Regions from separate parts of the Enterovibrio paralichthyis genome, predicted to be linked through region 2. Evidence: predicted binding sites of a transcription regulator. Region 2 holds the regulator's gene; each other region holds the start of a gene.
What was found. Region 2 encodes PurR, which represses purine synthesis genes. Its sites were predicted from a motif close to TNANGNAAACGTTTNCNTNA; they were not measured.
Positions count from the first base shown of each region.

Region 1: KU854_RS07115 (uracil-xanthine permease family protein) is a predicted target of PurR. The motif match lies at 3,469-3,488, and genes of this name have one in related genera.
Region 3: KU854_RS21995 (NCS2 family permease) is a predicted target of PurR. The motif match lies at 4,988-5,007, and genes of this name have one in related genera.
Region 4: purM (phosphoribosylformylglycinamidine cyclo-ligase) is a predicted target of PurR. The motif match lies at 5,631-5,650, and genes of this name have one in related genera.

Region 1 is NZ_JAHUTS010000004.1:245,481-253,369, forward strand. It holds gene gyrA (DNA topoisomerase (ATP-hydrolyzing) subunit A) at 1-2,019, shown strand, start outside; gene serC (3-phosphoserine/phosphohydroxythreonine transaminase) at 2,273-3,355, shown strand; gene KU854_RS07115 (uracil-xanthine permease family protein) at 3,647-5,035, shown strand; gene KU854_RS07120 (ion channel) at 5,256-6,320, shown strand; gene aroA (3-phosphoshikimate 1-carboxyvinyltransferase) at 6,436-7,719, shown strand; gene cmk ((d)CMP kinase) at 7,871-7,889, shown strand, end outside.
Region 2 is NZ_JAHUTS010000017.1:13,644-21,532, forward strand. It holds gene torA (trimethylamine-N-oxide reductase TorA) at 1-2,430, shown strand, start outside; gene torD (molecular chaperone TorD) at 2,573-3,220, shown strand; gene purR (HTH-type transcriptional repressor PurR) at 3,653-4,660, shown strand; cyclic di-GMP riboswitch class I at 4,968-5,064, shown strand; gene KU854_RS17505 (TfoX/Sxy family DNA transformation protein) at 5,180-5,773, shown strand; gene KU854_RS17510 (hypothetical protein) at 6,268-6,504, shown strand; gene lpdA (dihydrolipoyl dehydrogenase) at 6,842-7,889, shown strand, end outside.
Region 3 is NZ_JAHUTS010000030.1:28,440-36,328, forward strand. It holds gene proB (glutamate 5-kinase) at 1-997, opposite strand, end outside; gene crl (sigma factor-binding protein Crl) at 1,104-1,508, opposite strand; gene frsA (esterase FrsA) at 1,756-3,003, opposite strand; gene gpt (xanthine phosphoribosyltransferase) at 3,132-3,590, opposite strand; gene KU854_RS21995 (NCS2 family permease) at 3,658-4,944, opposite strand; gene KU854_RS22000 (aminoacyl-histidine dipeptidase) at 6,043-7,503, shown strand; partial or broken gene dinB (DNA polymerase IV) at 7,546-7,889, opposite strand, start outside.
Region 4 is NZ_JAHUTS010000042.1:1,362-9,250, reverse strand. It holds gene fadE (acyl-CoA dehydrogenase FadE) at 1-2,131, opposite strand, end outside; gene lpcA (D-sedoheptulose 7-phosphate isomerase) at 2,416-2,994, shown strand; gene KU854_RS23850 (class II glutamine amidotransferase) at 3,013-3,825, shown strand; gene purN (phosphoribosylglycinamide formyltransferase) at 3,890-4,525, opposite strand; gene purM (phosphoribosylformylglycinamidine cyclo-ligase) at 4,528-5,571, opposite strand; gene upp (uracil phosphoribosyltransferase) at 5,761-6,387, shown strand; gene KU854_RS23830 (uracil-xanthine permease family protein) at 6,465-7,706, opposite strand.

The sequences.
Region 1 (7,889 bases), on a different contig from region 2:
ATCACCATCGAAGAGCTGATGACGCACATCCCAGGTCCGGATTTCCCAACTGCTGCTATGATCAATGGCCGTAAAGGTATTGAAGATGCGTACCGCACCGGTCGCGGCAAGATTTACCTGCGCTCCAAAGCAGAAATCGAAGTTGAGAAAAACGGCAAAGAAACCATTATTGTTTCTGAGATCCCTTATCAGGTAAACAAAGCGCGTTTGATCGAAAAGATCGCCGAGCTGGTTAAAGATAAGAAGATCGAAGGCATCAGTGCGCTGCGTGACGAGTCTGACAAAGACGGTATGCGCATCGTTATCGAATGTAAGCGTGATGCAGTGGGTGAGGTTATCCTCAACAACCTGTATGCCCAAACTCAACTGCAAACTTCTTTCGGTATCAACATGGTTGCGCTGGATAACAACCAGCCTCGCCTGTTCAACCTGAAAGACATGCTGAAGTGCTTTGTGAACCACCGCCGTGAAGTGGTGACACGCCGTACTATCTATGAGCTACGTAAAGCCCGTGACCGTGCCCATATCCTGGAAGGTCTGGCGATTGCGCTGGCAAACATCGATGAAATCATCGAAATGATTCGTAATGCGCAAACCCCTGCGATTGCACGCGAAGAGCTGCAACAACGTGGTTGGGATTTGGGCACTGTAGCGGCAATGCTGGAAGCAACCGGTGTTGATGCAGCGCGTCCTGAGTGGCTGGAAGACGAATATGGCGTTCGTGATGGTAAATACTACCTGACCGAGCAACAGGCTCAGGCAATTCTGGATCTGCGTCTGCATAAACTGACTGGTCTTGAGCACGAGAAGATCCTGGATGAATACAAAGAGCTGCTGGCACTGATCGGCGAGCTGATGTTCATCCTGTCGAGCCCAGAGCGCCTGATGGAAGTGATCACTGAAGAGCTGATTGCTGTTCGTGATGGCTTTGGCGACGAGCGCCGTACTGAGATCACCGCAGCAAGTGCTGACATCGATATCGAAGACCTGATCAATCAGGAAGACGTTGTTGTGACCCTGTCGCACGAAGGTTACGTGAAGTATCAGCCTCTGTCTGATTACGAAGCGCAGCGCCGTGGTGGTAAAGGCAAGTCAGCAACGCGCATGAAAGAAGAAGACTACATTGAGCGTCTTCTGGTTGCCAACACACACGACACTATTCTGTGCTTCTCAAGCCGTGGCCGTATGTACTGGTTGAAGGTTTACCAATTGCCTCTGGCATCGCGTACTGCGCGTGGTAAGCCTATCGTTAACTTGCTGCCGCTGGAGCAGGATGAACGCATCACTGCGATTCTGCCTGTGAAAGAATATGCGGAAGACAAGTTTGTCTTTATGGCAACCGGCGACGGTACCGTGAAGAAGACGCCGCTGACTGATTTCAGCCGTCCTCGCAGCGCCGGTATCATTGCAGTTAACCTGCGTGACAACGATTCGCTGATCGGTGTGGATATCACCACCGGTGACAACGACATCATGCTGTTCTCGAAGTCTGGTAAAGTTGTTCGCTTCAACGAAGGCCAGGTGCGTGGCATGGGTCGTACCGCCGCGGGTGTTCGCGGTATCAAACTGGCAGAGGGCGACAAGGTTGTTTCTCTGATTGTGCCTCACAATGATGGTGATGTACTGACTGTGACTGAAAACGGTTACGGTAAACGTACAGAACTTGGTGAGTACCCAGCGAAGAGCCGCGCAACACAGGGTGTTGTCTCCATCAAGGTTTCTGAGCGCAACGGCAGCGTTGTCGGTGCGGTTCAGGTAGAAACCGGTGATGAATTCATGATGATCACCAACGCTGGTACCTTGGTGCGTACCCGCGTCGCTGAAGTGAGCCAGGTTGGCCGTAACACCCAAGGTGTGACACTGATCCGTACCGCTGAAGACGAGAAAGTGGTTGGACTGCAACGTATTGACGAGCCAGATGAAGAAGATCTGCCGTTGGACGAAGAAGGTGAAACAGAAGGTCAAGTGGCCGCTGAAGCACCGGCAGAAGACAGCACTGACGGTGATACTGAAGAATAAAATTCATTCAGTTTAATCATATTGTAAAAAACGCAGCATTCGCTGCGTTTTTTTTATCCCCTTTTTAATTGTGACTGAAATTGATTGCGCCTATCCGTTCCAATCACCTAAAAAAGGTGATAAAACAAAACCAATAACAATTCTTCTTGGCGTCTTGTGCTCCCTGAAACCGGGAGTTGGCGGAAACGGAAAGCCTCACTGATTCACGAGACAGCCATAAATAAGCGATTTAATGCAGGAGCATTCGATAATCATGGAAAAGGTATATAACTTCTCTGCTGGCCCGGCAATGTTGCCGGAAGCGGTTCTGGAAAAAGTACAGGCTGAACTGACTAACTGGAATGGCTTGGGCACATCCGTCATGGAGATTTCTCACCGCAGTAAGGAATTTCTGGCTGTTGTTGCAGAAGCCGAGAAAAACCTCCGTGAGCTGCTTTCTATTCCAGAAAACTATCATGTTTTGTATGCACAGGGTGGTGCTCGCGCGCAATTCGCTGCCGTACCGATGAACTTGCTTGGCAGCAACACCATTGCTGACTATGTGGATGGCGGCTACTGGGCGGCGAGTGCAGTCAACGAAGCAAAGAAATACTGCACACCGAACGTTATCAATATCAAAACTGAAATTGATGGCAAGCGAGCGGTGCTCCCAGCCAAAGACTGGAAGTTGAGCAGTGATGGTGCCTTTGTGCACTTCTGTCCAAACGAAACCATCGACGGTATTGAAATTCGTGATTTGCCAGACACCAACAAGCCAATTGTTGCAGACATGTCTTCAACGATTTTGTCCCGTCCTATCGATGTGTCTAAATACGGTGTGATTTACGCAGGCGCACAGAAAAACATTGGCCCTGCGGGTATCACGCTGGTGATTGTCCGTGACGATCTACTGGGACGTGCGAAAGAGTTCTTGCCGAATGTGCTGAACTACAAAACGCTGGTGGACAAAGAATCTATGTTCAACACGCCACCAACATTTGGTTGGTATCTGGCGGGTGAAGTCTATAAATGGCTGAAAGAGCAGGGTGGTGTTGAAGCGATGCAGCAGAAAAATGAAGCGAAAGCTGCGTTGCTTTATGACTTTATTGATGCGTCAGACTTTTACGTCAACAACATCCATCCAGACAACCGTTCATTAATGAATGTGCCTTTCCAACTGGTTAATCCAGAGTTGGATGAAGCATTCCTGAAGGAGTCTGAGGCGGCTGGGCTGGTTGCATTGAAAGGACACCGTGATGTAGGCGGTATGCGTGCTTCTATCTATAACGCGATGTCCTTGGAAGGTGTACAGGCGCTGGTCGCCTTTATGAAAGAGTTTGAAGCCAAAAACGCGTAATCAGAATCTTTTGAAAAACCGCCGTCTATCGGCGGTTTTTTTTGCCTTAAAGTTACCTTTTGGATGCTTGGCGGTTAAATATCGGTAAAGTGCCACCAATTAAAATACACCGTCTACGCAAACGATTGCTTTTTGCTGGCTTGCGGTTAGAATGGCGCGAAATTTCTTTCATCCCAACCACTTAACCAGCCGAATGTTCTGAGTAACAGCAATCACAGAGCATCACATTCAGCAGGCTGCTTTACCCATTCAGCGTAATGCAGAAGTGTGTTAATACAGGTAGTAAAACAAATGAGCCTTTCGCGCAGTACCGAAAACAGCACCGAAAATGTCAGACCTTCCGAACTGGTTTATCGATTGGATGACAGGCCACCTTTGCCACAAACCCTTTTTGCCGCTGTGCAGCACTTGCTGGCAATGTTCGTTGCGGTTGTCACTCCTTCATTGATCATCTGTCAGGCTCTGGGTCTGCCAGCTGCAGACACCAATACCATTGTGAGCATGTCACTGTTTGCTTCCGGTCTTGCCTCGTTTATCCAAATTAAAACCTTTGGACCGCTGGGCTCGGGGTTGCTTTCGATTCAGGGCACCAGCTTTAATTTTCTGGGACCAATCATCGGCGCCGGTCTGGCTATGAAAGCGGGCGGTACACCGACTGAAACAATGATGGCTGCGATTTTCGGCACCATCATGGTGGCATCACTGACTGAAGTGTTCCTGTCGCGCGTAATGGATCATGCCCAACGCATTATTACACCGCTGGTTTCCGGTATTGTGGTGACCCTGATTGGCCTGACACTGATCCAGGTCGGTTTGACTTCAATGGGTGGTGGTTATGCAGCAATTGAAAACGGCACCTTTGGTAGTTTGAACAATCTGATGTTGGCTGGTTCGGTATTGGCCGTGATTGTGTTGCTAAACCGCATCAACAATCCTTACCTGCGTGTCTCTTCTATTGTTATCGCAATGACAGTCGGTACCGTTTTAGCCTACTCGCTGGGTATGGTAAATACCGCCCCGGCGCAGGACGTGCCGTTTGTCGCTATTCCGCAACCGATGCAGTATGGCCTGTCGTTTGATTTCTCTTTGCTGATCCCTCTGGTGATTGTATTTCTTGTAACTTCACTGGAAGCAATCGGTGATATTACCGCCACCTCTGAAACATCAGAGCAGCCTGTTGCTGGCCCACTGTATATGAAGCGTATTAAAGGTGGAGTGTTGGCTGATGGGGTTAACTCTGCACTTGCAGCAGTGCTGAACAGTTTCCCTAATTCTACATTCAGCCAGAACAACGGCATTATCCAGCTGACGGGTGTGGCGAGCCGTTACATCGGTTACTTTGTGGCGGGCATGTTGGTTATTCTGGGTCTGCTACCCGGCGTGGCAACCTTGGTTCAGTTGATCCCTGAACCTGTGCTTGGTGGTGCGACCATTGTGATGTTCGGTACGATTGCAGCGTCAGGTATCCGCATTATCTCCCGCTGTGATCTGAACCGCCGCGCGATTCTTATCATGGCACTGTCCTTCTCAATGGGGCTGGGTATCGCGCAAAAACCGGAAATTCTCCAGTTTATGCCTGAGTGGATAAAAAACATTCTGTCATCGGGTATGGCAGCCGGTGGTCTGACTGCAATCATCCTGAACCTCGTGCTGCCACCAGAGCCAAAACACAAAGACTAATTTTCTGAATCTTGCCAAAAGGGTAGTGTGGTGAAATATTCACTGCGCTACCCTTTCTTCTTTCTTCTTTCTTCTTTCTTCTTTCTTCTTTCTTCTTTCTTCTCTCTTCTTTTATCTTTGGTCTCCAATCTCTAGTCTCTGTTCTCCTATCTCCAGTCAGCCTCGACTCTTTCTCGTTTTTTGTACCAAGTTTCTATACTGAGAAAGTGGAGGTGTCGCTATGTCCGAACGTTCAGCATCATTGCGCCCGGAAGGCGCGGAAATGGAGCCATCGTGTGATGGTGAGCAGAACCATGAATTGAAAACCGCAACCTGCTGTTATCAGGATCCTGATGGAGAACAGTTTCGGTGCTCTGAACCCGCGGAAGCGTCCGGTCTGTGTTTCTGGCATGACGAAAATATCGCGAAGGAAGGCATAGCTGATGTCAAAGAGCGGCTAGAAGCCTATGCCCAGCGGGGAGGACAGCTTCGGGGGATCATATGCAAGCGTGCGGAATTGCAGGACGTAAACTTGGTTCGGCATGGCCGTCACGGTGGATATGATCTCAGCTATGCCAATTTTTACCGGTCGAATCTCACCGGTGCCCATCTGTTTAATGCGAAGTTTGATCACGGAAGTTTGATGAAAGCGGATCTGCATGATGCCAATGTCCATTGCGCCAGCTTCATTAACTGCAACTTGCTGGGCGTGAAGCTTACCGATACCAAAATAGACAACATCAAAATCGGGCAGATGTTACAGCAAGAATCGGAAGGGCGTGTTGCTGAGCGCAACGGCGAAATGGATAAAGCGCTCGATTTATATGAACAGTCTGAAGAAATTTACCGGGACTTGCGCAAAGCGTCTGAGTCGCATGGCATTTTCACCATGGCTGGCTATTTCCTGCAAAAAGAGCTCACCATGCGCCGGTTTCAAATGCCGCTATTTTCAACGCAGCGGGCAATGTCAAAAACGGTAGATCTGTTTTGTGGCTACGGCGAAAGCCCCATAAGAGTGGTGTTTTTCTCTCTAGCGCTGATCCTTCTCGCCGCAATGATCTACTTTTTTACCGGTATCCAGTATGACGGCGAGTACGTTGGGTTTACCGAAGAGAAGACCCTGAGGGAAAACACCTTCGCGTTTTTTGACTGCCTTTATTACAGCGTAGTGACATTCACAACCCTGGGGTATGGGGATTTTATCCCCATAGGCCTGTCACGCCTGGTGGCAGCTACTGAAGCATTCACCGGCAGTTTTACTATCGCGCTGTTCGTGGTGGTGTTTGTAAAGAAAATGACCCGATAACCGACTGAAATTCCGTTTTTTCAGTCATCACGAGATAAAAGCAGCTTGGGCTAGCCCCCGTGCTGCTTTTTCGTTACTCTCAGGGAACGAAAAATTAAGGATCGTTTTAGTTCAGATGGAGCAGTTGACGTTACAACCCATTTCAAAAATCAACGGTGAAGTAAACCTCCCCGGTTCGAAAAGCGTGTCAAACCGCGCACTCTTGCTGGCCGCACTGGCAAAAGGCACCACCCATTTAACCAACCTGTTAGACAGTGATGACATCCGTCACATGCTCAATGCATTGAGCAAACTCGGTGTTTCGTATCGCTTATCTGACGACAAAACAGAATGTGTGGTTGAAGGGCTTGGTGGTCCGTTCAAAACATCTGAACCGCTAGAGCTTTTTCTTGGCAATGCCGGAACGGCGATGCGTCCACTCGCGGCTGCACTGTGCATCGGCCAAGGCGAATACGTGCTGACGGGTGAGCCAAGGATGAAAGAGCGTCCGATTGGTCACCTGATTGACGCTATGCGCACCGTTGGCGCGGATGTGACCTATTTGGAAAATGAACATTATCCGCCGCTGAAAATTGTCAGCCAAGACATTCAGGGCGGTGACGTGGAAATTGATGGCACCATCTCCAGCCAGTTTTTGACTGCGTTGTTGATGACAGCACCTTTGTTCAGTGGTGACACCCATATCCGCATCAAAGGGGATTTGGTTTCTAAACCCTACATCGACATCACCTTGCACATCATGGCGCAATTTGGCGTGGAAGTGGTCAATGAGAATTACCAGACTTTCCATGTGAAGGGCAACCAGACCTATATCGCACCAGGTGCATTTTTGGTGGAAGGTGATGCCTCGTCGGCTTCCTACTTCCTGGCGGCTGCTGCCATTAAGGGTGGCGAAGTCAAGGTGACAGGAATTGGCAAGCAAAGCGTACAGGGTGATGTGAAATTTGCGGATGCGCTGGCGGCTATGGGCGCAGATATAGAATGGGGTGACGACTATGTGATTGCCCGCCGGGGTGAGCTGAATGCGGTCGACCTGGATTTCAACCACATTCCGGATGCGGCAATGACGATTGCAACAGCTGCGTTATTTGCTAGAGGCACCACGGCGATCCGCAATGTCTATAACTGGCGGGTGAAAGAGACAGATCGTCTGTCTGCTATGGCAACGGAGCTACGAAAAGTAGGTGCTGTTGTCGAAGAGGGCGAAGACTACATCACGATCACGCCGCCACAAACACTGATGCATGCAGACATCGACACCTATGATGACCACCGCATGGCGATGTGTTTTTCCTTGGTGGCACTGAGCGATACACCGGTCACCATCAACGACCCAAAGTGTACGTCTAAGACCTTCCCGGATTATTTCGACAAGTTGGCTTCACTGTCGGAAAGATGACGAAACAGTTTGGATGTACAAATATACAGGTCGACACAGCGTCGGCCTGTTTTTTTTGGTGAGACTTACCTATAATACGCCACCGATTCCGAAGGGCAGTGATCGCGAAGTTATTGTTACTGCTCTGATCGTAAATGAAATGGAGATACCTATGTCTACCCAAGCACCAG
Region 2 (7,889 bases):
CCTCGCAAGGCAATGGCCGCGACTGATGCGAAAAGCACTTTCTCAGGCGAAGTGATCCACGGTTCACACTGGGGTGCATTCCGCGCGAAAGTTGAAAACGGTATCTGGATCGACACAGTTCCATTCGAACACGATCCACACCCAACCGTTATGCTGAACGCAGTACGCGAAGTGGTTTACAACCCATCACGTGTTAAATACCCAATGGTACGTCTGGACTGGCTGAAGCACGGCTGGAAATCTGACACTACCCAACGTGGTGATAACCGTTTTGTACGTGTGCCATGGTCTCAGGCTCTGGACTTCTTCCACCACGAGCTGGAGCGCGTTCAGACGACTTACGGCCCAAGCGCACTGTACGCGGGTAACACTGGCTGGCAGTCAGTAGGTAAATTCAACGCAGCGGGCACCATGATGCAACGCGGTGTTGGCCTGCACGGTACTTTCCTGGCGAAAATGGGTGACTACTCCACCGGTTCTGCGCAGGTAGTTCTGCCTTACGTTGCCGGTGCAATGGAAGTTTACGAACAGCAAACTTCATGGCCTGTAGTTCTTGAGAACGCGAAAAACATCGTGATCTGGGGTAACGACCCTATCAAGAACCTGCAAGTTGGCTGGCAGATCCCAGACCACAGCGTTTACAGCTACTACCAGCAGCTGGCTGAGAAAGTGAAAGCAGGCGAAATCAACGTTATCCACGTTGACCCTGTTAAGACTTCTTCTTACAAATACTTCGGCGGCAAGCAGATTGCGGTTAACCCACAAACTGACGTTCCGTTGATGCTGGCACTGGCGTACACCCTGTACACCGAGAAACTGCACGACGAGCAGTTCCTGGCTGACTACACCACTGGTTTCGACAAGTTCCTGCCTTACCTGCTGGGTGAGAAAGACGGCGTGGCGAAAACTCCTGAGTGGGCAGAGAAGATCTGTGGCGTTAAAGCCGATGACATCCGTGAACTGGCGCGCACCATGGCAAGTGGCCGCACCCAAATCATGGCTGGCTGGTGTCTGCAGCGTATGCAGCACGGCGAACAGTACGCATGGATGATCGTTGTACTGGCAGCAATGCTGGGTCAAATCGGTCTGCCAGGCGGTGGTTTCGGCTTCGGCTGGCACTACAACGACGCTGGCTGTATCACCTCTGCTGGCCCGCTGATGTCTGGTTTCAGCTCAGTAACTGGCGTTGACCCAATCCACAACGGCAGCTACAACGGCTACTCAAGCTACATTCCAATCGCGCGTATTGTTGATTGTCTTGAGAACCCAGGCAAAACCATCGATTTCAACGGTCACAAAGTGAAGTACCCAGAAATCAAGATGGCGATTTCTTGTGGTAGTAACCTGTTCCACCAGCACCAAGATCGTAACCGTATGATCAAGGCGTGGCGTAACCTGGAAACTTACGTTTCTATCGACCACCAGTGGACAGCAAGCTGCCGCTTCGCAGACATCGTTCTGCCAGCGACCACGACTTACGAGCGTAACGACATCGATTCATTCGGTAACCACTCAAACAAAGGCATCATCGCGATGAAACAAATCGTTGAGCCAATGTTTGAAGCGAAAGACGACTTCGATATCTTCCGTGAGCTGTGCAGCCGTTTCGGTCGTGAAGAAGCCTTCACCGGCGGCAAGACTAAAATGGAATGGATCGAAGAGATCTACAACGGTGCGCGTCTGCAAGGCCGTGGTATCGGTGTTCGTATGCCTAACTTCGTTAAATTCTGGGAAGAAGAGCAATTCATTGCGTTCCCAGAAGGTACCGAGTGGGTTCGTCACTCAGCGTTCCGTAAAGAACCGGATCTGGAGCCACTGGGAACCGCGACTGGCCTTATCGAAATCTACTGTAAGACTATCGCTGACATGGGTTACGACGACTGTCAGGGCCACCCAATGTGGTTCGAGAAAGTGGAACGTAGTCACGGTGGTCCTAAGTCGAACAAGTACCCGCTGCACATGCAAAGCTGTCACCCGAACTACCGTCTGCACTCGCAGCTGTGTTCTTCTGACGACTTCCGTGGTACTTACACTGTTGCTGGCCGCGAGCCTTGCTACATCAGCTCTGCAGACGCAGCGGCGCGTGGCATCAAGTCTGGCGATCTGGTACGCGTGTTTAACGACCGTGGTCAGGTACTGGCAGGTGCAGTCGTGACTGACGACTACAAAGCAGGCGTTTGTCGTATCGAAGAAGGTGCATGGTACTCTCCGCTGGAAGGTGGCAAGCCAGGTACCCTGTGTACTTACGGCGATCCAAACGTACTGACCATGGATATCGGTACTTCTAAGCTGGCTCAGGCAACTTCTGCGCACACCGCACTGGTTGAGATTGAGAAATTCACCGGCAAAGTACCCGCAGTCACTGGCTTCAGCGGCCCGACTGAAGTTAGCGATGTTAACCCACTGTTCCCAGCGATGGATATCGCATAAGAGACAGTGTGAAGAAAAAGGGCAGCTAAGCTGCCCTTTTTTACTCTAACTTATATACACTTGAAGGGCTTATACCCAAGTGTCCTCTTTCTACAGGCTGCTTGGGTATACACTCTAACGCTTATCGAAAAACGGAATGACAATGCAAGAATTTATTGCCATTAACGAGCAACGTGCCGAATTCTACTGGTGGATGTCATCACTGTTCGCCACCGAGTTAACGCAGGACGACCTGAACAACTACCACGGCGCTGACATGGATAACTATTTCTCCGTGCTGGCCATGACAGGCGAACTGAGTACACCCGTAGCCGGGCTTCGTGAAGCACTGGCAAAACTGAAAACACGTCAGGATGCCCAACTGGAGCTGGCGGCCGATTTCTGCGGCCTGTTCCTGAGCACGCCGAAAACCGGTGCCCTGCCCTACGCCTCTATCTATATTGGCGAATCTGGTCTTTTGAATGACAAGCCAGCGCAGGAAATGGGTAAATGGATGGAAAGTTACGGCATTGCCCAGCGTAAAGATTTCAACGAACCTTTCGACCATCTGGCCGTGGTTTTGGATTTCATGGGTAATCTCGTCATTCTGGCAAATAAAGAAGAAGACGAAGAAAAACAAGAAGCGGTGATGCAAGAGCAACAGCGTTTTCTGGAAACCATGGTGATGCCTTGGATTGAACAATTCCAAAGCACCCTTAACCAGTTTGACCAATTTGGCTTCTATAAAGCGGCAGGTAATCTGCTGGTCAGCTTTATCAAACTGGACTTAGCCTTCCTCAAAGGCGAATAAATTATTTACCCAAACAATCAGCCGGGTTATTACCCGGCTTTTTTATTTTAAAGAATTCATTTAGCTAGCCCGAAATTGCTTGACCACCATCAAGCTTATTTACCTTGCTGAAATAGAATAATTGCGACAAGTGGCGGTAGCCATTAAACTGTGAACGCAAGCGATTGGCATTGAGATATTTCCTGAGAATTACACCAGACTCAAGTAACTGCCTCGCGAGATTGCCCTGCCCCCAATTGCCGTTATCCGGCCCTGTGCATACAGCATCATGGTTTGCATTGATATCGGGGAATGAAGCGCATCTCCCAAGCTAAATGAACCTGAAGCCGGTGACATAGCCGGAATTGTACGCCGCTGATTGAAAGCGGCGTAAACATGTGCAGCACCTGACAATTCATACGCTGCCAATGAAAACGATAAGAAGATTACCGAATGGCAACAATTAAAGACGTCGCTCGTCTCGCAGGTGTCTCGACCACCACCGTTTCGCACGTGATCAATAAGACACGTTTTGTGGCCGAGAACACCACTACAAAAGTATGGGCGGCAGTTGATGAACTGAATTACGCACCAAGCGCCGTCGCGCGCAGTCTGAAATGTAACTCTACCCGCACCATTGGCATGCTGGTAACCAAATCCACAAACCCATTCTTTGCGGAAGTGGTACATGGCGTTGAAGAATATTGCTACAACGAAGGCTACACCCTGATCCTTTGTAACACCGAAGGCAACCTGGCAAAACAGCGCGATTACCTGCGCATGCTGGCTGAGAAGCGCGTTGATGGCCTGTTGGTTATGTGTTCAGACCTGAATGAAGAACTGCTGGCACTGCTGGAGAAAAAAGCGGATCTGCCAATGGTCGTGATGGACTGGGGTACCCAGCACGTGAATACCGACTGTATTCAGGATAACGCTGAGCTGGGTGGCTACATTGCGACGAAACATTTCATCGAAAACGGCCACACCAAAATCGGTTGTATCTCCGGCCAAATGGACAAACTGACCTGCCAGGAGCGCCTGCAAGGTTTCCGCCGTGCGTTGGAAGAAGCCGGTTTGACCTATCACCCTGAGTGGATTGTTGAAGCAGACTTTGAATGTGACTCAGCAGTTGAGGCGACAAATAAGCTGATCGCGCAGAAAGACCGCCCTACGGCTGTGTTCTGCTTTAACGACATCATGGCGTTGGCGGCAATCAGTACGTTCAGACAAGCCGGTTTGGATGTGCCGAACGACATTTCTGTGATTGGCTACGACAACATTGATCTGGCAGGCTTCTTCTCGCCGCCTTTGACGACCATCCACCAGCCGAAAAACCGACTGGGTAAAACCGCCATCAAGTTGCTGATGGAGCGTTTGGCGAACAAAGAAAACAAGCAACAAATTTTCGAAATGCAGCCAGAACTGGTGGTGCGCCGTTCAGTGAAAAACTTGAACAACTAATCGGCGCACTTCGTGCAAAATTACATCAAAAAGCCCGAGATTACACTCGGGCTTTTTTGTTTTTTGCAAGTTTTATGAAAATTGGAATCTTATTGTTGCGACAAAGCTCAAAATCGCTAAAATGCCCAGTTTTCTAGTGCTACCCTTATTCAGATTAACGAATTGGGTGAAACGGACAAAAATTCTTCTATAACAAGAGGAACCCTTTATTTTTAGACGTATCAATAACGCTCTATCTGAACCAAGATCACACTTTGCTAGACCAGCAATAACGACAAAATGACATGATTCGGTTAAGCTAAATCATGTTAAGAAAAGGCAAACCACGGCGAAAGCGTGGGACGCAAAGCTTCCGGCCTCACACCGACGATAACTTCAACGGTGATGGTAGCGGGGTTACCGATGACGTTAGCATTTCAAAGCCCGGTTCACCCGGTTCGTTGACAATTCTCTGAATTCGCTTTGCTACGTTACTCCTTGACCATTCATCCAGGAACGTATTGATTGAGAATAAGTCACATGGATAAACCTACTCTAAAAAACACACTGAAGTTCTTCGAATGTCTGGGCAAAATCAAATCCCGTTCTATGTTTGGCGGATTTGGTGTTTTTTGCGACGAGACAATGTTCGCGCTTGTCGTGAATGATCAGCTCCACCTTCGGGCAGGCAGCGGTAATCTGTCAGAATTCAAGAAACTGGCAATGACCCCATACGTTTACAAAAAACGTGGTTTTCCAGTTGTCACTAAATACTACGCTGTGCCCGAGAATTGGTGGGAACAGTCTGAACTCATGATGAGTCACGCCAAGAAGGCGCTGTCAATTTCCAGGGAAGATCAACAGGAAAAGAAGACGGCTGCGCCTACACGTATCAAAGATCTTCCCAACCTTCGCCTAGCAACAGAACGCATGCTAAAAAAAGCAGGAATCGACTCTGTCGAAGAACTGCAGCGTGCGGGCGCAGTGCGTGCTTATAAAGCGCTACAAGAGTCACACAGCGATAACCTGAGTATCGAGCTTTTGTGGGCACTCGAAGGTGCAATTGAGGGGAAACACTGGTCTGTCATCACTCCACAGCGCCGCAATGAACTGTTAGAAACACTCCAACAGTAAAAGCCTCACCAACAACTCCCCAAAAACAGCCAATGTGCTTTTCCCGCCATTGGCTGTTTTTTTGATTACCCCCACATTTATCCCCCTTAACACCAATCACTAACCGTATGCCGTTTTGAAAACATTTATTGCCCTCAATCTGCGTCCCTTTTGAAGATGAAATGGAAAAGTTTGCCATAGGCGAAAGCTTTAACAGCGGGGATTTGACCACGATACTTAATAAAAATAGAGACTGATTAGGTGAACGCGAAGAAACGATGGCAAAACTTCATAAGTCTCATTAATGTGACAATCATCACATATACAGAACGGAAATTATGCTTCTGATTATCAGATCATCACTTTCTGAGCTATGCCAAAAGAGGAGATAGATTAATGGCAACAATAAGATGCATTACAACAAACCTTTTCCAGACCAAGTTGACCGCATATTCCGGGACCATTTCCGGAAGTGGCCTCGTCGGTTCAAATGGACAGTTTTTGGCTGTTTCTTTTTGCCACTTTCATTTTACTATGCCAGCGCGCACGGTACCTTTGCTCCCTCATTCCTGACCATTCTAGTGATCGTCTTTTTTGCCGTTAATGCGTTGGTTGTCATTTGGGGGCTCAGGCTGAACAGTTTTGCCCAACGTAGCTACTGGCACCGTAACTATCACATTTCGGGCACGACGACGCTGGCACTCATTCCACTGGCCTTATTGGCTATCCAATACACAAAATACTGTCTGTAAAATACATACTGCTTGTTATTGAAGCGTTTATCACAGTGTGCATGACAATCCCTATCGCCAATCTTTCTGTGTTCTTCGATAAAATATCAAAGCGCCTGCAATCAAATCCGTATGCTCCCGGTCATTTATGTATACGTATCCTCACAAACGCTACAGAGTGGTAAAAGCGGCTTGCCGGTCACGGACACCCTACAAGGTCACATTACTTATAATTTATCTGCCTAATACCCAGAAATTTAAGTAGTTACCTGCAGGCATTAGGGATTTTTTGCCATAGTTAAACCAGCATTTCGAAACAGCCACCCAGAACAACGACTGTTATTTATAGGGATAGGAAATGAACACAAAGAAGTTAGCTATTCTTGTCGTCATCGCAGCCATATTCATTACTTGGTTTGCTTTTGATCTCGGCGCCCTGTTTACGCTTGAAAACGCAAAAGCCCAACACGCAGCGCTGAAAGATTCCATTGCGCAAAATTTCCTGACGGCGAGTGTCATCTACTTTGTCGTTTATGTAACCATGACAGCCCTTTCACTGCCCGGCGCAGCGATTGCAACCTTGTTGGGTGCAGCGTTATTTGGGTTTTGGTGGGCATTGTTGCTGGTTTCATTTGCCAGCTCTATCGGTGCAACGCTGGCATTTTTGGTAAGCCGCTTTTTGCTCAAAGATTGGGTACAGGGGAAATTTGGCAATAAGCTGACCACCATCAACCAAGGGGTTGAGAAAGACGGTCCTTTTTACCTGCTTACCCTGCGCCTTATTCCGGTGTTCCCGTTTTTCCTGATAAACCTGCTGATGGGTTTGACGCCTATCCGCACTGCGGTTTTCTACATTGTCAGTCAAATCGGTATGTTGCCAGGCACTGCGGTTTACATCAATGCCGGTACCCAACTGGCACAAATTGACTCTTTAAGCGGTATCGTCTCGCCTGGCGTGCTACTGTCTCTCGTTCTTTTGGGGATCTTCCCCATCATTGCGAAGGTTGTTATGAATTTTCTCCAAAAACGTCGCGTTTACGCAAAATGGCAAAAGCCCGTTAAGTTTGACCGTAACCTGATTGCGATTGGTGCAGGTGCCGGTGGTTTGGTAACAACCTATATCGGCGCGGCGGTAAAAGCGAAAGTCACGCTTATCGAAAAACACAAAATGGGCGGCGACTGCCTCAATACAGGTTGTGTTCCTTCAAAAGCCTTGATTCGCGCAGGTCATGCCATGCATGAAATCAAACGTTCTCAGGAATTTGGTGTTTCTGCCGGTGAGCCAAGCGTTGATTTCAAACAGGTGATGGGGCGTGTCCATAAAGTGATCGCAGGTATTGAGCCCCATGACTCCGTAGAGCGCTATACCAAGCTTGGCGTGGAGTGTATTCAGGGCGAAGCCAAGA
Region 3 (7,889 bases), on a different contig from region 2:
AAATACGTGCAACTGCACCACGGTCAAAGTGCCCTTCCACGGTCACAATACCTTTGGACAGCAGGCTGCTGTGACGTTCTACCACCGCTTTCGCCGCACCTTCATCGATGATGATGTTACCCGCTGGCGGAGGGCCAGCAAGAATCCAGCGTTTACGGCTTTCCAGCGGTGATTCCAGCGGCAGGAAGCGTGTACCCGCAGGTTTGCCATCCACAAGGTTCTGGATCACTTCAGGGCGGCTACCCGCCGCGATTGTCACTTCAATACCCGCACGGCGAGCCACATCAGCTGCCTGCAGCTTGGTTGCCATGCCACCGGTACCCAAACCACTTACGCTGCCACCTGCAAGCTTGTGCAGAGTTTCGTCAATGGTATGGACTTCACGGATCAGCTCCGCATCCGGATTGGTGCGTGGATCGGCAGTAAACAGGCCAGGTTGATCTGTCAGCAAAAGCAGTTTGTCGGCTTCCGCTAAAATCGCAACCAACGCGGACAGGTTGTCGTTGTCACCCACTTTGATTTCTGCGGTCGCAACGGCGTCATTTTCATTCACTACAGGCACAATATTGTTTACCAACAGCGCCTGCAGCATATCGCGTGCATTCAGGTAGCGTTCGCGGTCATCGAGATCAGCGCGCGTCAGCAGCATCTGGCCGATGTTGATGCCATAAATGGCAAACATGCGCTCCCATTCCTGGATAAGGCGGCTTTGCCCTACCGCTGCCAGCATCTGTTTGTTGGCAATGGTAGCAGCCAGTTCGGGATAGTTAAGGTGTTCGCGACCTGCGGCAATAGCACCGGAAGTCACAACAATCACGCGGTGTCCCTGACGGATCAACATGGCACATTGACGTACCAGCTCAACCAGATGAGCGCGGTCGATTTTTTTGGTACCGCCAGTCAGCACACTGGTGCCGAGTTTGACAACAATAGTCTGACGACGTTGGGCGTCGCCAGCCGTAGAAATAGCAGATGAAGAGTTTTCTTGGCCTGACATCACATTGACAACATAAAAAGCAAATGAGCCTTTCTTTTATCAATCTCAGACCAAGATAACAAGCGAATAACGCGACAGGATGTGATTATTCGCCGTTTGCCGAAATTCAGGCAGCAGAACCCAGTTTAGGCTGCTTCAAAGAAGGCTGCGCCGTGATTTCCAAGGCCAGCTCGCCTTCCACCAATCCTGTGATTTTACTGTAGAAAGTATCCAGCGACGCTTTCACTTCATCGGCGTACTTATTAGGAATTGCATCCTCCAGCCATTCACCTTCTGTGTTGTATTTTCCAAAGGTATAGAGGTACTCAAAGCCGCCTTCCTTTGGCGTCAGCTGCATCCACCAGCCCCAGAACTCACGGCTTTCCGGGCTCTTTTTGGCATTGACACAGGCAGACAGACAATCAAAGAAATAGCTGTTTTCAGAGGATTTGTTTTGGCGCAAATACGGACCCACCTGCGCGAAGCGGGTCATGAGGCGGCCGTGGGACAGGGTTTTGGTTTCGTCGGTCATAGCAAGCTCCCTTAAGACGAGATTCAATACCGATGCATTCCTGCATCGCTTGCTGACACCGGTTCGCCGCGTTGAATGGTGGCGTCGGTTATTTCTTATTTTTATGGGTCAGCAGACATTACACCCAGACCTGCCGTAAAAAGCAGGCCTGAGTCTCAATGTATACCATGCAACCGATGGAATTTCGTCCACCCACTAGCGGTATTAGTGATTCTTTCTCTGAATCAAGACGTTAAAAAGACATCTATCACAAAGTTTCCGTAAACCAGGTGACGGCTTCCTGCATAATCCTGTGATAGCCATCATGAATTGGTTTGGAAGGCACGATTTTTGACTTCCCTCCCTGGCTGTATGTTGCTGCCAAGCAGTTATCTGACTCCGGACATACCGGGTCATCACTCAGGCTCATCGCCAAGATAGGCACTTTGGTTTTACGTCCCACCAAGAGGCCCTGGTTACGCAGGGACAAAGCACGAAGCTGGGTAAGCATAGATGCTGATGCCTCCATCCTGCCCATGCGTGAGGCAATGGTATCCAGATACATTGGAGGAATGTTGTTCAGTCGCTCCGACTCGCTCAGCATGGCATGTAATACGCCACCGATTGAGACACAGGACTTTATACGGTTTTGCTCCACAAACGCCATGCGTACCGCCGCATTGGCACCAAAACGTATCCCCATGCAGCCCACGCGATGGTGATCTACCCATGGCACGGAAGATAACTCTGACAACATGGCCTGGTGCAGGCGACTGGTATCTTCGCTCAATGACCAGTGGTGACTTCTGCCCACCGAAGGCATGTCGATGGTCAACATGGCAATATTGGCAGGCAGGAAATAGTCTTCAAACAAGCGCCACATATCGGTTTGCAGGCAATCAAGCCCACAACTGACAATAACTGTCGGCAACGGCGAATCTGTGTGCGGAAGGTACAGAAAGCCTTCCAGAGACTTACCGTCAACCTTGGTTACAACACTTTTAATTTTGTAGGACGATTTCTCCATCGCGGCGTGAAAGGCTTTGTTTGCCAGCACTTCTGCCTGCTGTGAGAGGGTGTCGCCTTTCAGGTGAGGGTACGCAGCGATGCTGAAATGGGTGGAGGCTTTCAGCCAGGCATCCGCCGCCGCCTTTTTGTCACCCTGCTCTTCTAAAGTTTTTGCCTGACGCTGAAAACGCATTCCCTCTTGCGTCCATTCATAAGACCAGTTTCCGGGGCGGTAACCTACCACGGTATCCAACAGTTTCTCGCTGGTTCTTTCGTTATCAGATACGGCAATACGCGCCAGCGTTGCTTCCATTTCGATGGGGTCGAGACCTTGCCATATCCACTGCGGGCGACGGAGAATGCGGTACCAACTGTTGTCGCTGTCACCGTCAATAGCGTTATGCAGACCGCCGGGATGATTGCTCGAAGAACCCACAAGCGTGGAGGTTTCCCTGGCATGGCGGTGGGGTTTGAAAAGTTTGATTGAAAGGTTTTCGGATTCGCTCACAGAACCTCTCCCTGATAGTGGAACTGAACTTCCCTAGTGTATACCTAAACGACCTGAAGATACTCTACGGACGCCAGAATCTCTGGGTTACAGGTACAAAAAAGCCCCTTTCGGGGCTTTCAGAATACTTAGCGCTTTGAAATAGGTGGAACAAACGTTACGCCCATATCCCAAGGCTGTTCAATCCAGCAATCTTGAGCAATATCTACCACGTAGTCATCAACCAGATGTTTACCCGCTGGCTTTGCACACACGGTCACAAACTTGGCTTTCGGGTACATTTCACGGATAACTTCCGCAGTGCCACCGGTGTCAACCAGATCATCAACAACCAGGAAACCCTCACCGTCACCTTCCGCTTTCTTCAGAACACGCATTTCACGCTGGTGATCGTGGTCGTAGCTAGAGATGCAAACAGTATCAACATGGCGGATACCCAGTTCACGCGCCAGAATTGCTGCCGGTACCAGACCACCGCGGCTTACCGCGATAATGCCAGTCCACTGATCAGCAGGTAGCAGTTTCTCTGCCAGTTGGCGGGTGTACATTTGCATGTTGTCCCAGGTGATAACAAACTTGTTGCTCATTTCAGAAAACCTCAGAGGCGATGGTCGCCCTTTCTAACTCACTCAAAAGATTGCGGCGTATTGTGTCTTACATAACGAATTTCAGCAAGAATAGACCCGCGAGAACCCAAATACTGATAGGTACGTCACGTCCTTTACCGCTGAATGCTTTGATCGCACAGTAAGAGATAAAGCCAAGGCCGATACCATGTGCAATGGAATAGGTCAGTGGCATCAGAAGACAGACAACCACTACTGGCGCAGCTTCAGTGAGGTCACGCCAATTTACGCCCACCAGACCTGACATCATCAGGATTGCCACGTAGAACAGTGCACCTGCTGTCGCATACGCAGGAACCATGCCCGCCAGTGGCGAGAAGAACAGCGCCAGCAAGAACAGAACACCCACAGTTACCGCGGTCAGACCGGTGCGGCCACCCTCTGCAACGCCCGCTACGCTTTCAATGTATGACGTGGTGTTTGATGTACCCAGAACTGCACCAACCGTGGTAGCAGTACTGTCGGCCAACAGCGCGCGGTTCAAGCGTGGCAGCTTACCGTCTTTGTCCAGCAGCTCAGCTTTTTGTGCCACACCAACCAGGGTGCCTGCAGTGTCAAACAGGTCAACAAACAGGAACGCAAACACAATTGAAATCATGCCCACTTCCAGTGCGCCAGCAAAATCCAGCTGCATGAAAGTCGGTGCAATGCTAGGTGGCGTAGACATGATACCTGCATACTGAACATCACCGAACATCACACCCAGTGCTGTCACAATCAGGATAGCAATCATCACCGCGCCTTTGATGCCGCGGTTAACCAGACCAATGGTCAGGAAGAAACCCAGCGCGGCCATAGCCGGACCGAATGAAGACAGGTCGCCCATTGCAACCAGAGTTGCAGGATGGTCAACAACAATACCGGAGTTTTGCAGGGCGATCAGCGCCAGGAACATACCGATACCGGCCGAAATACCGGTGCGCAGAGAAAGAGGAATTGAGTGAATGATCCATTCACGCACTTTAAAAAGGCTCAGCGCAATAAAACACAGACCGGAGAGGAATACCGCTGCCAGTGCCACCTGCCACGAATATCCCATCTGGAATACCACTGTGTAGGTGAAGAAAGCATTCAGACCCATACCCGGAGCCTGTGCAACCGGATAGTTGGCTACCAGACCCATAACGAAACAGCCAATCGCTGCCGCCAAACAGGTCGCCACAAACACCGCGCCACGATCCATACCGGTTTCGGACAGGATAGCTGGGTTGACGAAAATGATATAAGCCATGGTCAGGAATGTGGTTAATCCCGCGATGACTTCCGTTTTAACATCTGTACCTTGCGCTTTAAGGTTAAAAAGACGCTCAAGCATGGCTTTTCGGTTCCTTGGAAAGTGGATTCATGTCAGTCAACATAAACGCAAACGTTTGTCGTAAACGTTTGCGCAAAAAATTTGACGCGAATATTAACTGCCAACTCACTAAATTTCCAGCGTGAATTGCATCACGTTCTTGTCTGTTTGCTGGTGTTTTATGCGACTGAGTGGGTTTAACGCAAAATCCCGCGTTAACCGTCCAATAGTAATAGGAATAACTGACTATTTAATGAGCAAATTGGAAATATGAGAGCAATGTGGTGAGAAAGGTTTTTTGGATAAAAAAAACGCCACTATCAAATAGTGGCGCCAGATATAAAGTGCGTTTCCAAACTGCGGAAACAAAGTATCTGTTAGAGCGGGGTATTACATTTGGAGGCCTGACCTCCAAGGGGAACAAACTGTCTTACTTGCGTTGATATCCGAACGCATTCGGATAACGGAAATTGGTGGTGTAAATCGAACCGCGGTTCCAATAGTTACACGCTGAGTCACCTTTCATAAGTTCACCTCAAATATTCGAAAGAAAGTCGCTTTAACAAAAAGCTCGGTTCCGTGGAGACGAATGATTTCGGGCTTATCCATAAACAAATGAAAGCGAGACGCTTTGTCCCGAGCCGACTGCTCTTACCTTGGGACGGTGAGATAATAGCCTTTTCGTTATTTTATTACAAGCATAAAGACGATCTAGATCACAAATATCATCACTAAAAACTCTTTTATGTAATTTATTTACATACAAACAATCCGGTCATTGATGAAAATTCCATGAATACCAACAGGTTAACCAAAGATGCTTGAACGCTGACCATGTTGGTGGAAAAGTGGACGCCACAATGCCTTTACATAACACAATTTGGACGGTATCAAGCAACACCGCGCCCAACCACTTAATAGAAAGCTGAAAGTAACGCTACAACTGTCAGCGGCCGGTGTTCAACTCAAACGCAGCATGGGTCAGTTCAAGATGTAGTCATTCAACGTAGATGCAGATAAATGCTTTTAACAAAGCATACTTTTGCGTTACAAATTCTGATAAGTTATCGGCATGCAGAATTGCATGCCTTTTTATTTCTAGTTTTCTGGAGAAAGCCTGTGTCAGAAATCAGCCAACTGTCACCACAAGCTGTGTGGCAATTTTTCGATAAGATCTGTTCTATCCCTCACCCATCCAAGCACGAGGAGCAACTGGCGCAGTACATTGTCGACTGGGCAACCAGTGAAGGTCTGTCTGTCCGTCGTGATGACGTAGGAAACGTCTTTATCAAAAAACCAGCCACTCCAGGTATGGAAAACCGCAAGGGTGTGGTGCTTCAGGCGCATATCGACATGGTGCCGCAGAAAAACGAAGACACCGCACACGATTTCACGGTTGACCCTATCCGTCCTTATATCGACGGTGAATGGGTAACTGCTGAAGGCACCACACTGGGTGCTGACAACGGTATGGGCATGGCGGCATGTCTTGCAGTGCTGGCCTCCAAAGACATCGAACACGGCCCCCTGGAAGTGCTGCTGACCATCGATGAAGAAGCAGGTATGACCGGCGCATTTGGCCTCAAAGAAGGCTGGCTGGAAGGCGAGATTCTGCTTAACACCGATTCTGAGCAGGAAGGCGAAATTTACATGGGCTGCGCCGGTGGTGTTGATGCGTCACTGACGTTCAATCTGGATCGTCAGGAGCTGGGCGGCGGTTATGTGGGTAAAACCCTGCAGATAAAAGGTCTGAAAGGAGGCCACTCTGGCTGTGACATCCACACAGGCCGTGCAAATGCCAACAAACTGCTGGGCCGTTTCCTGGCGGGACACGCGAACGAACTTGGCCTGCGCCTTCTTTCTGTACGTGGCGGCACTCTTCGCAATGCCATCCCGCGCGAAGCTGCAGCAGACATTGCGGTTCCTGCAGCAAACGTGGAGAAACTTACCAGCCTGTTCAACTACTTCGAATCCTTGCTGACCGAAGAGCTGGGTGCAGTAGAAACATCAATTGCACTGTCTGTACTGGATCATGACATCAGCGAGCAGCCACTAACCCCAGCGGTACAAAGCCGTATTATTGCCGCTATCAACGCTTGCCCGAACGGCGTTGTGCGCATGAGTGATGACATCGCCGGTGTGGTTGAAACCTCTCTGAACCTTGGTGTTATCACCACTGAAAGTGACAAATTGACCCTGCTGTGTCTGATCCGTTCACTGGCAGACAGTGGCCGCAGCTATGTTGAAAGCATGCTGAAATCCATGGGTGAGCTGGCAGGTGCCAAAGTGGCATTTTCCGGCGCATACCCAGGCTGGAAACCGGATCCGGACTCAGAAGTCATGCATGTGTTCAGAAAGACCTATGAAGAGATCTATGGCCGCGTGCCGAATATCATGGTGATCCACGCCGGCTTGGAATGTGGCCTGTTTAAAGAACCGTATCCAAACATGGATATGATCTCTTTTGGCCCAACCATCAAGTTCCCGCACTCACCGGATGAGAAAGTGAATATCGCCACCGTTGGCCTTTTCTGGGAACAGATGATTGCGATTTTGAAAGCCATTCCGGTAAAAGCCTGATCCCTTTCATTTCGTTGAAAAAGAGCGCTCAGGCGCTCTTTTTTATGACCAGTCAAAAGCCAGTTGGGAGGGTTGGGTGCTGTCTTCCGCTTTAAGCCCGACATTGAGTCCGATAAGGCGAACTCCCCTTCCCTGCTGGCGTCCCAACGCTTCTCGCAACAGTGCCGGGAACTGGGATTCATCATACATCCACTGTCTGTGCTCGACCGTGGTTTGCTGAAAATCGGAGAATTTCAGTTTCACCCCCTGACGGGCAATTTCAAATGAAGGGCATACCCGCTCTAGCCTCGTTTTCATCTCTTCATACAAAGACAACATCACCGCCAAACACTCTTCTTCGGTTTGGATATCCTGTGGCAAAGTGCGCTCCACTCCAACAGATTTGC
Region 4 (7,889 bases), on a different contig from region 2:
TGCGACTGTCGCACGGCGTTTGCAAGATACGCGCTACTTCACCATCCAGTTTGTCACTCGGTTTGGTACGGCGGGTGCCAAACGGGAACAGAAGGACACGCAGTGGCGCAGCAACCCAGCGGGCAGGGAAGTTAGCCAGGAAATCATCCAATGCTTCCTCAGCCTGATAGAGGGCGTCTTGCATGCCCCAATGCACCATTGGCAGGTCAGCTTTCTGGTAACCTTCGTCGGCGTAGCGCTTCATGGTGGCTGAGGCCAGATAGAGTTGGCTCAATACGTCACCCAGACGCGCAGACAGACGTTCCTTGCGCTTGAGGTTGCCACCCAGCACAGCCATAGACACATCCGCCAACAAGGCCAGGTTTGCAGCATAACGGTTCATCTGCTGGTAGTAACGTGCTGTGGCATCCTTACGCGGAACGCTGGAGGTTCGGCCATCGGTCAGGCCGAGCCAGACCGAGCGGACGAGGTTGCTGAACACAAAGCCTACATGACCAAACAGCGCCTGATCAAATCCCGCCAGTGCTTCGCGCTCGTTGTCATTGTAAGCCGCTTCCATTTCCGCCAGCACAAACGGGTGGCAGCGGATAGCGCCTTGACCAAAGATGATCATTGAGCGGGTTAGGATGTTGGCACCTTCGACTGTGATAGCAATCGGCGCGCCTTGATATCCACGGGCAAGGAAGTTCTTTGGCCCCAGACAGATCCCTTTGCCGCCGACCACATCCATAGCGTCAATCACACCACGCTGGCCGCGATGGGTACAATGGTATTTAACGATAGCGGAAATTACCGAAGGCTTTTCCCCCAAGTCGATACCGGCAACAGTCAGGGCACTGGCGGCGTCAATCACGTAGGCATTACCGCCGATACGTGCCAGTGGCTCTTCAATCCCTTCCATCTTACCGATAGGTAGTTTGAACTGGCGGCGGATACGGGCGTAAGCACCTGTCGCAAGCGCAGCCGTTTTCAGGCCACCGGTAGAGTTGGACGGCAGGGTGATACCACGGCCAACAGACAGGCACTCAACCAGCATGCGCCAGCCTTGTCCCGCCATGTCCGGGCCACCAATAATAAAATCAAGCGGCACGAAGATGTTCTCACCGCGTGTCGGACCGTTCTGGAACGGTAGGTTCAGCGGGAAGTGGCGGCGGCCGATATCAACGCCTTCAATGTCTGTCGGAATTAGCGCACAGGTGATACCGAGATCTTCTTTGTCGCCCAGCAGCCCTTGAGGATCTTTGAGTTTGAACGCAAGACCCAGCACTGTCGCTACCGGTGCAAGGGTGATATAGCGTTTGTTCCAGGTAATAGACATACCCAGCACTTCTTTGCCTTGCCACATGCCTTTGGTGACAACACCTTCATCCGGGATAGAGCCTGCATCAGAACCTGCTTCCGGGCTGGTCAGGGCAAAGCAGGGGATCTCCAGCCCATTTGCCAGTCGTGGCAGGTAGTAGTCTTTTTGCTCTTCCGTACCATAGTGCTGCAGCAGTTCGCCAGGACCCAGGCTGTTAGGCACACCTACGGTGGACGACAACACGCCAGACACGCCGGTCAGTTTTTGCAGGACCAGTGATTGGGCGTAAGCAGAAAACTCCAGGCCGCCATATTCCTTTTTGATGATCATGGCGAAGAACTTGTTGTCTTTCAGGTATTGCCATACATGGGGCGGCAGATCGGCCAATTCATGAGTGACCTCATAGTCGCTGACCATACGGCACACTTCATTTACCGGGCCGTCCAGAAAGGCGCGCTCTTCCGCGCTCAAACGGGGCGCGGGAATATCATGTAGCTTATTCCAGTCTGGCGCACCGCGAAACAGATCGGCTTCCCACCACACTGTGCCGGCATCAATGGCTTCTTTTTCGGTCTGGGACATTTCTGGCATCACGCCTTTAAACATGCGCAGCGCTGGTTTACTCAGCCAAGCTTCGCGGAAAGAGCGCACGTTCAATGGAATCGCAATCGCGATAAACACCAGCCAGCTTAATTGGCCGGTAATACCCATCACAGAGCCAACAATTAACATTCCCGCTGCAACGGCCGTGAACAGCTTTAGTCCTGCGCGGTGATAGGCCAGTATGGCCATCAGCGCCAGAAACGTAATCAGGTACAGGGTTGTCGCCATTTTCGGTTCTCCTTTTCCTTCAACCCAAATCTAATGGTAAGAGGTCATACCAGATAATTGTAAGCAGGTTTTTAATGAAATGTAAAACGATGACTGGCTGAAATGTGCACATAGCGTTGGCAAAAATACAGGCAGGGGCTTTGCATGGTTTTTAGCCATTTGTTTTTGCTCAGGAAGCAGAAGACGAGCCAGATTGTCGACAGCTTTGGCTTTTTACGGGTACACTCCTTGAATATATTTCGGGCGCTTGCCCCACCTCACTCCAAATAAAAAGAGAATTGCCCATGTACCAAGATCTCATTCGCTCAGAGCTAAATGAAGCGGCTCAGGTGCTAAACGCGTTTCTGGCTGACGACAACAACATTGCATCGATCGAAGCGGCAGCGAAACTGCTGGCAGATTCCTTCAAAGCGGGCGGTAAAGTGCTCTCTTGCGGTAACGGTGGCTCACACTGTGATGCAATGCACTTTGCAGAAGAGCTGACTGGTCGTTACCGTGAAAACCGTCCGGGCTACCCTGCGATTGCGATTTCAGATCCTAGCCACCTGTCATGTGTATCGAATGACTTTGGCTATGAGTTTGTTTTCTCGCGTTATGTTCAGGCAGTTGGCGCGAAGGGCGATGTATTGTTCGGTCTGTCAACGTCCGGCAATTCAGGTAACGTGCTGAAAGCGATTGAAGCGGCGAAAGAGAAAGGCATGAAAAGCATCATGCTGACCGGTAAAGATGGCGGTAAAATGGCAGGTCTGGCAGATATCGAAATCCGTGTACCGCATTTCGGTTACGCAGACCGCATTCAGGAAGTGCATATCAAAATTATCCACATCCTGATCCAGCTTGTTGAAAAAGAAATGGAAAAATAAAGGGTATCGTAAAGGATTATGTGCGAACTGCTTGGCATGAGTGCCAATGTCCCGACGGACATTTGTTTTAGCTTTACCGGCCTTATCCAGCGTGGGGGCAAAACTGGCCCACACCGTGATGGCTGGGGGATTGTCTTTTACGAAGGGAAAGGATTTCGGACTTTTAAAGACCCAAACCCAAGCTGCGACTCAAAAATAGCTGAGCTGGTTCAAAGCTACCCGATTAAAAGCTGTGCGGTGATCAGTCACATCCGCCAGGCAAACCGTGGTGAAGTGAGTTTGGTCAATACCCACCCGTTTACACGGGAGATCTGGGGTCGTTACTGGACGTATGCCCACAATGGGCAGTTAACCGGTTATGAAGATTTGCCAACCGGGCACTTTAAGCCAGTGGGGGAAACAGACAGCGAAAAGGCCTTTTGCTGGCTGTTGCACGAGATTGAGCAGCATTACCCTGACAAACCAGAAGATATGACGGAAGTGTTCCGTTTTATCGCCAGCCGTTGCGATACCCTGCGCGGACTTGGGGTGTTCAATATGCTGTTCAGCGACGGTGACTACGTGATGGCGTATTGCTCCAACAACCTTCATACCATTACCCGCCGCGCACCGTTTGGCAAGGCGAGCCTGATTGATGAAGAAGTGACGGTGGATTTTCAGGAAGAAACCACGCCGAATGATGTGGTGACTGTGATTGCAACCCAACCACTGACCAACAATGAAACCTGGCACAAAATGCAGCCCGGTGAATATTGTGTGTTCCACCTAGGTGAAGTGATCACTTGCAACCGTGCGGACATTGAAGCGGCGGTTGAAGGTAACACCGACTAAGCACAGTATGACCCACACAAAAAACGCGCCAACTGGCGCGTTTTTTATTTCTTAATCCGGGGGATTAATCTGCAGCATAGCCGGATACGCCAAGTACCTCATTATCCATGACAGCTTTGTCATCGATCATTCTGAGTCTTTCCTGACAGAACCACTCCACCACCAAAGGATAGATGCGGTGCTCTTGCTCCTGCACACGGGAAAAGACACTTTCTGCATCATCATCTTCGAAAATCGGAACACGCGCCTGCAAAACTACCGGGCCGCCATCCAGTTCTTCAGTGACAAAATGCACTGATGTGCCGTGCTCGCTGTCTCCGGCATCGATTGCGCGCTGGTGGGTATTCAGCCCAGTGTACTTTGGCAGCAGGGAAGGGTGGATATTCAGCATCTTCCCTTGATAGTGGCGCACGAACGCTGGCGTCAGTATGCGCATGAATCCTGCCATCACGATCAAGTCCGGGGCGTATTCGTCGATGGTTGCCATCAACTGGCTGTCGTATTGGCTGCGATCGGCCACTCCTTTACTGGCAACGACAACGGCATCAATGCCAGCCTCTTTTGCCCGTACCAGGCCGTACGCCTCTTCCTTGTTAGCGATCACTGCCGCGATTTCCATGCCATGTTGCTGGTGGCAACGGTCAATAATTGCCTGCAGGTTCGAGCCATTCCCTGAGATAAGGACAACCAGCTTTTTCATGGTTACCCCTTGATCTCAACCTGTTCTTCGTTAGGTACCGCGTTCTCAATCGAACCGATCAGCCAGGCGTTTTCGCCTTCCTGGTTCAGAATGTCAATGGCTTGCTGTGCCTGCTCAGCTGGCAAGGCAATGACAAGGCCGACACCGCAGTTGAATGTACGGTACATCTCGTGCTCGGTCACGTTACCGCTTTCCTGCAGCCAGTTGAAAATGGCCGGCCATTCCCAGCTGTTGCCATCAATCACGGCTTTGGTGTTTTCTGGCAGGACGCGGGGGATGTTTTCCCAGAAGCCGCCACCTGTGATGTGTGAAATGGCGTGTACCTCGCAGCTTTCCAGCATCTTCAGCACAGGTTTAACGTAAATGCGGGTTGGTTCAAGAAGATGCTCGGCAAGGGTTTTGCCTTCAAGCTCAGCGTTAACATCTGCACCTGACACTTCGATGATTTTGCGCACCAGGCTGTAGCCGTTAGAGTGTGGGCCAGAAGATGCCACCGCGATGATCGCATCACCAGGGGCTACTTTTGAACCATCGATCACTTCTTCTTTCTCTACCACACCGACACAGAAACCGGCGACGTCATAGTCTTCACCGTGGTACATCCCTGGCATTTCTGCTGTTTCACCGCCAATCAGCGAGCAGCCCGCTTGCATACAGCCTTCACCGATACCGGTAACGACAGCGGCAGCGGTGTCTACATCCAGCTTGCCGGTTGCGTAGTAGTCAAGGAAGAACAGGGGCTCTGCACCCTGCACGATCAGGTCGTTGACACACATAGCCACCAGATCGATACCAATGGTGTCGTGTTTTTTCAGATCCATTGCGAGGCGAAGTTTGGTGCCAACACCGTCAGTACCAGAAACCAGTACTGGCTGCTTGTATTTTGTAGGCAGTTCACAAAGTGCGCCAAAGCCGCCGATGCCACCCATTACCTCTGGACGGCGGGTGCGTTTTACCACCCCTTTAATTCTGTCGACCAGGGCGTTCCCTGCGTCAATATCAACACCTGCGTCTTTGTAGCTGAGAGAAGACTTATTATCGCTCACTGGGGATCCTTACCGAGTTGTGGACTAAAAGCGGCGCCATTTTAACAGCGACATTTTAAAAAGGAAAACGTTTGCGTCGGGTTATTCAGGGCAATTTTGAGTGAAAAGGAAGCAACCGGTTGTCTATGGCTATGCCCAGGAATGACTTTGTGTATAATTCGATGAATTTGTTTTTTGCTGGAGTCTGTCATGAAAGTCGTTGAAGTTAAGCACCCGCTGGTAAAACATAAAATTGGTCTGATGCGTGAGGGTGATATCAGCACCAAACGTTTCCGCGAACTGGCGACCGAAGTTGGCAGCCTGCTGACATACGAAGCAACCTCTGATTTCGAAACTGAAAAAGTCACTATCGAAGGCTGGAACGGCCCGGTTGAAATTGACCGCATCAAAGGTAAAAAAGTGACCGTTGTGCCAATCCTGCGTGCTGGCCTTGGCATGATGGACGGCGTTCTGGAGCACATCCCAAGTGCACGTATCAGCGTGGTAGGTATCTACCGTGATGAAGAAACTCTGGAGCCTGTGCCTTACTTCCACAAACTGGCGAGCAATATCGATGAGCGTATGGCGCTGGTGGTTGACCCAATGCTGGCAACCGGTGGCTCTATGATTGCAACGATTGACCTGCTGAAAGAGCACGGTTGTGAGCACATCAAAGTACTGGTACTGGTAGCAGCACCTGAAGGCATTGAAGCGCTGGAAAAAGCGCATCCAGACGTTGAGCTTTACACAGCTGCAATCGACGAAAAACTGAATGACAAAGGCTACATCGTTCCGGGTCTGGGCGATGCAGGCGACAAGATCTTCGGTACCAAATAAGACATCGCATTCAAATAAAAAAGGCTTCCCGCGGGAAGCCTTTTTTACATCTGCCGTTTGGCAATACGGATGAAGAATTAATCTTCCATCTGCGCGTTATCCACCACGTGGGTTTCACCCATATCGTGTGGCAGGATAAGGTTCAGCGCAATCGCCACGATACCGCACAGGCTGATGCCCTGCAGGCTGAACTCGCCAATACCAAAGGCCATACCACCGATACCAAATACCAGTGTTACCGCAACAATGGCGAGGTTACGTGCCTTGTGCAGATCCACGTTATTTTTAATCAGGGTGTTCAGACCTACGGTCGCAATGGAACCAAACAGCAGGATCATGATACCGCCCATCACCGGCACTGGAATCGTCTGCAAAATTGCGCCCAGTTTGCCGACAAACGCCAGGACAACAGCCGTCACAGCCGCCCATGTCATGATGGCAGGGTTGTACGCACGGGTCAGCATTACCGCGCCGGTAACTTCACTGTAAGTCGTGTTTGGCGGCGCACCGAACAGTGAGGCTGCCATGGTTGCTACGCCATCACCGGCCATGGTGCGGTGTAGTCCAGGTTTTTTCAGGTAGTCTTTTCCTGTGACGTGTGAAATCGCCAGCATGTCACCGACGTGTTCAACAGCCGGTGCAATGGCTACCGGGATCATGAACAGAATGGCGTTAATGTTAAATTCCGGCAGGGTGAAGTTTGGCAGGGCAAACCACGCGGCATTTTGTACCGGCGTGAAATCGACCACACCGAAAAACAGCGCAACGACGTAACCGGAAACAATACCCGCCAGGATAGGTACCAGCTTAAAGAAGCCTTTTGCATAAACCGAAATAGCGATGGTAACGATGAGGGACACCGCAGAAATCCAAAGGGCGGCAGAGCCGTCGACCAGTTGGACGCCGCCGTCACCGGATTTACCCAGTGCCATGTTTACCGCCGCAGGCGCCAGGCCAAGACCGATTACCATGATCACAGGCCCAACGACCACAGGTGGCAGCAGTTTATGGATAATACCGACACCTTTCGCTTTGATAATGCCGCCCATAATCACGTAAACCAGACCCGCTGCCATCAGGCCGCCCATAGTGGCAGGTATACCCCAGCTTTGGACACCGAACATGATGGGAGCGATAAACGCGAAAGAGGAAGCGAGAAAAATGGGAACTGAACGTTTGGTGATAAGTTGGAAAAGCAGGGTACCGACGCCGGCACCGAAGAGAGCAACGTTAGGGTCTAGTCCCGTGAGAAGTGGAACTAACACCAACGCGCCGAAGGCAACAAACAACATTTGTGCCCCCTGTAAAACTTGCATCATGACGCACCTTCCTTAAGTTTTTAAAATCGCGGGATGCTAGCACGATTTGCCCAGTATTTGCAGCGAACCGCCTCCCCTTATCGACTAACTACACAATTCGTGCACAACTTTTGTGCCTAGCCGTGGTCAATGGAAACGCGGGTTAACCCCAGCAACACAACATCACGCATTTTGAGTGTTTAG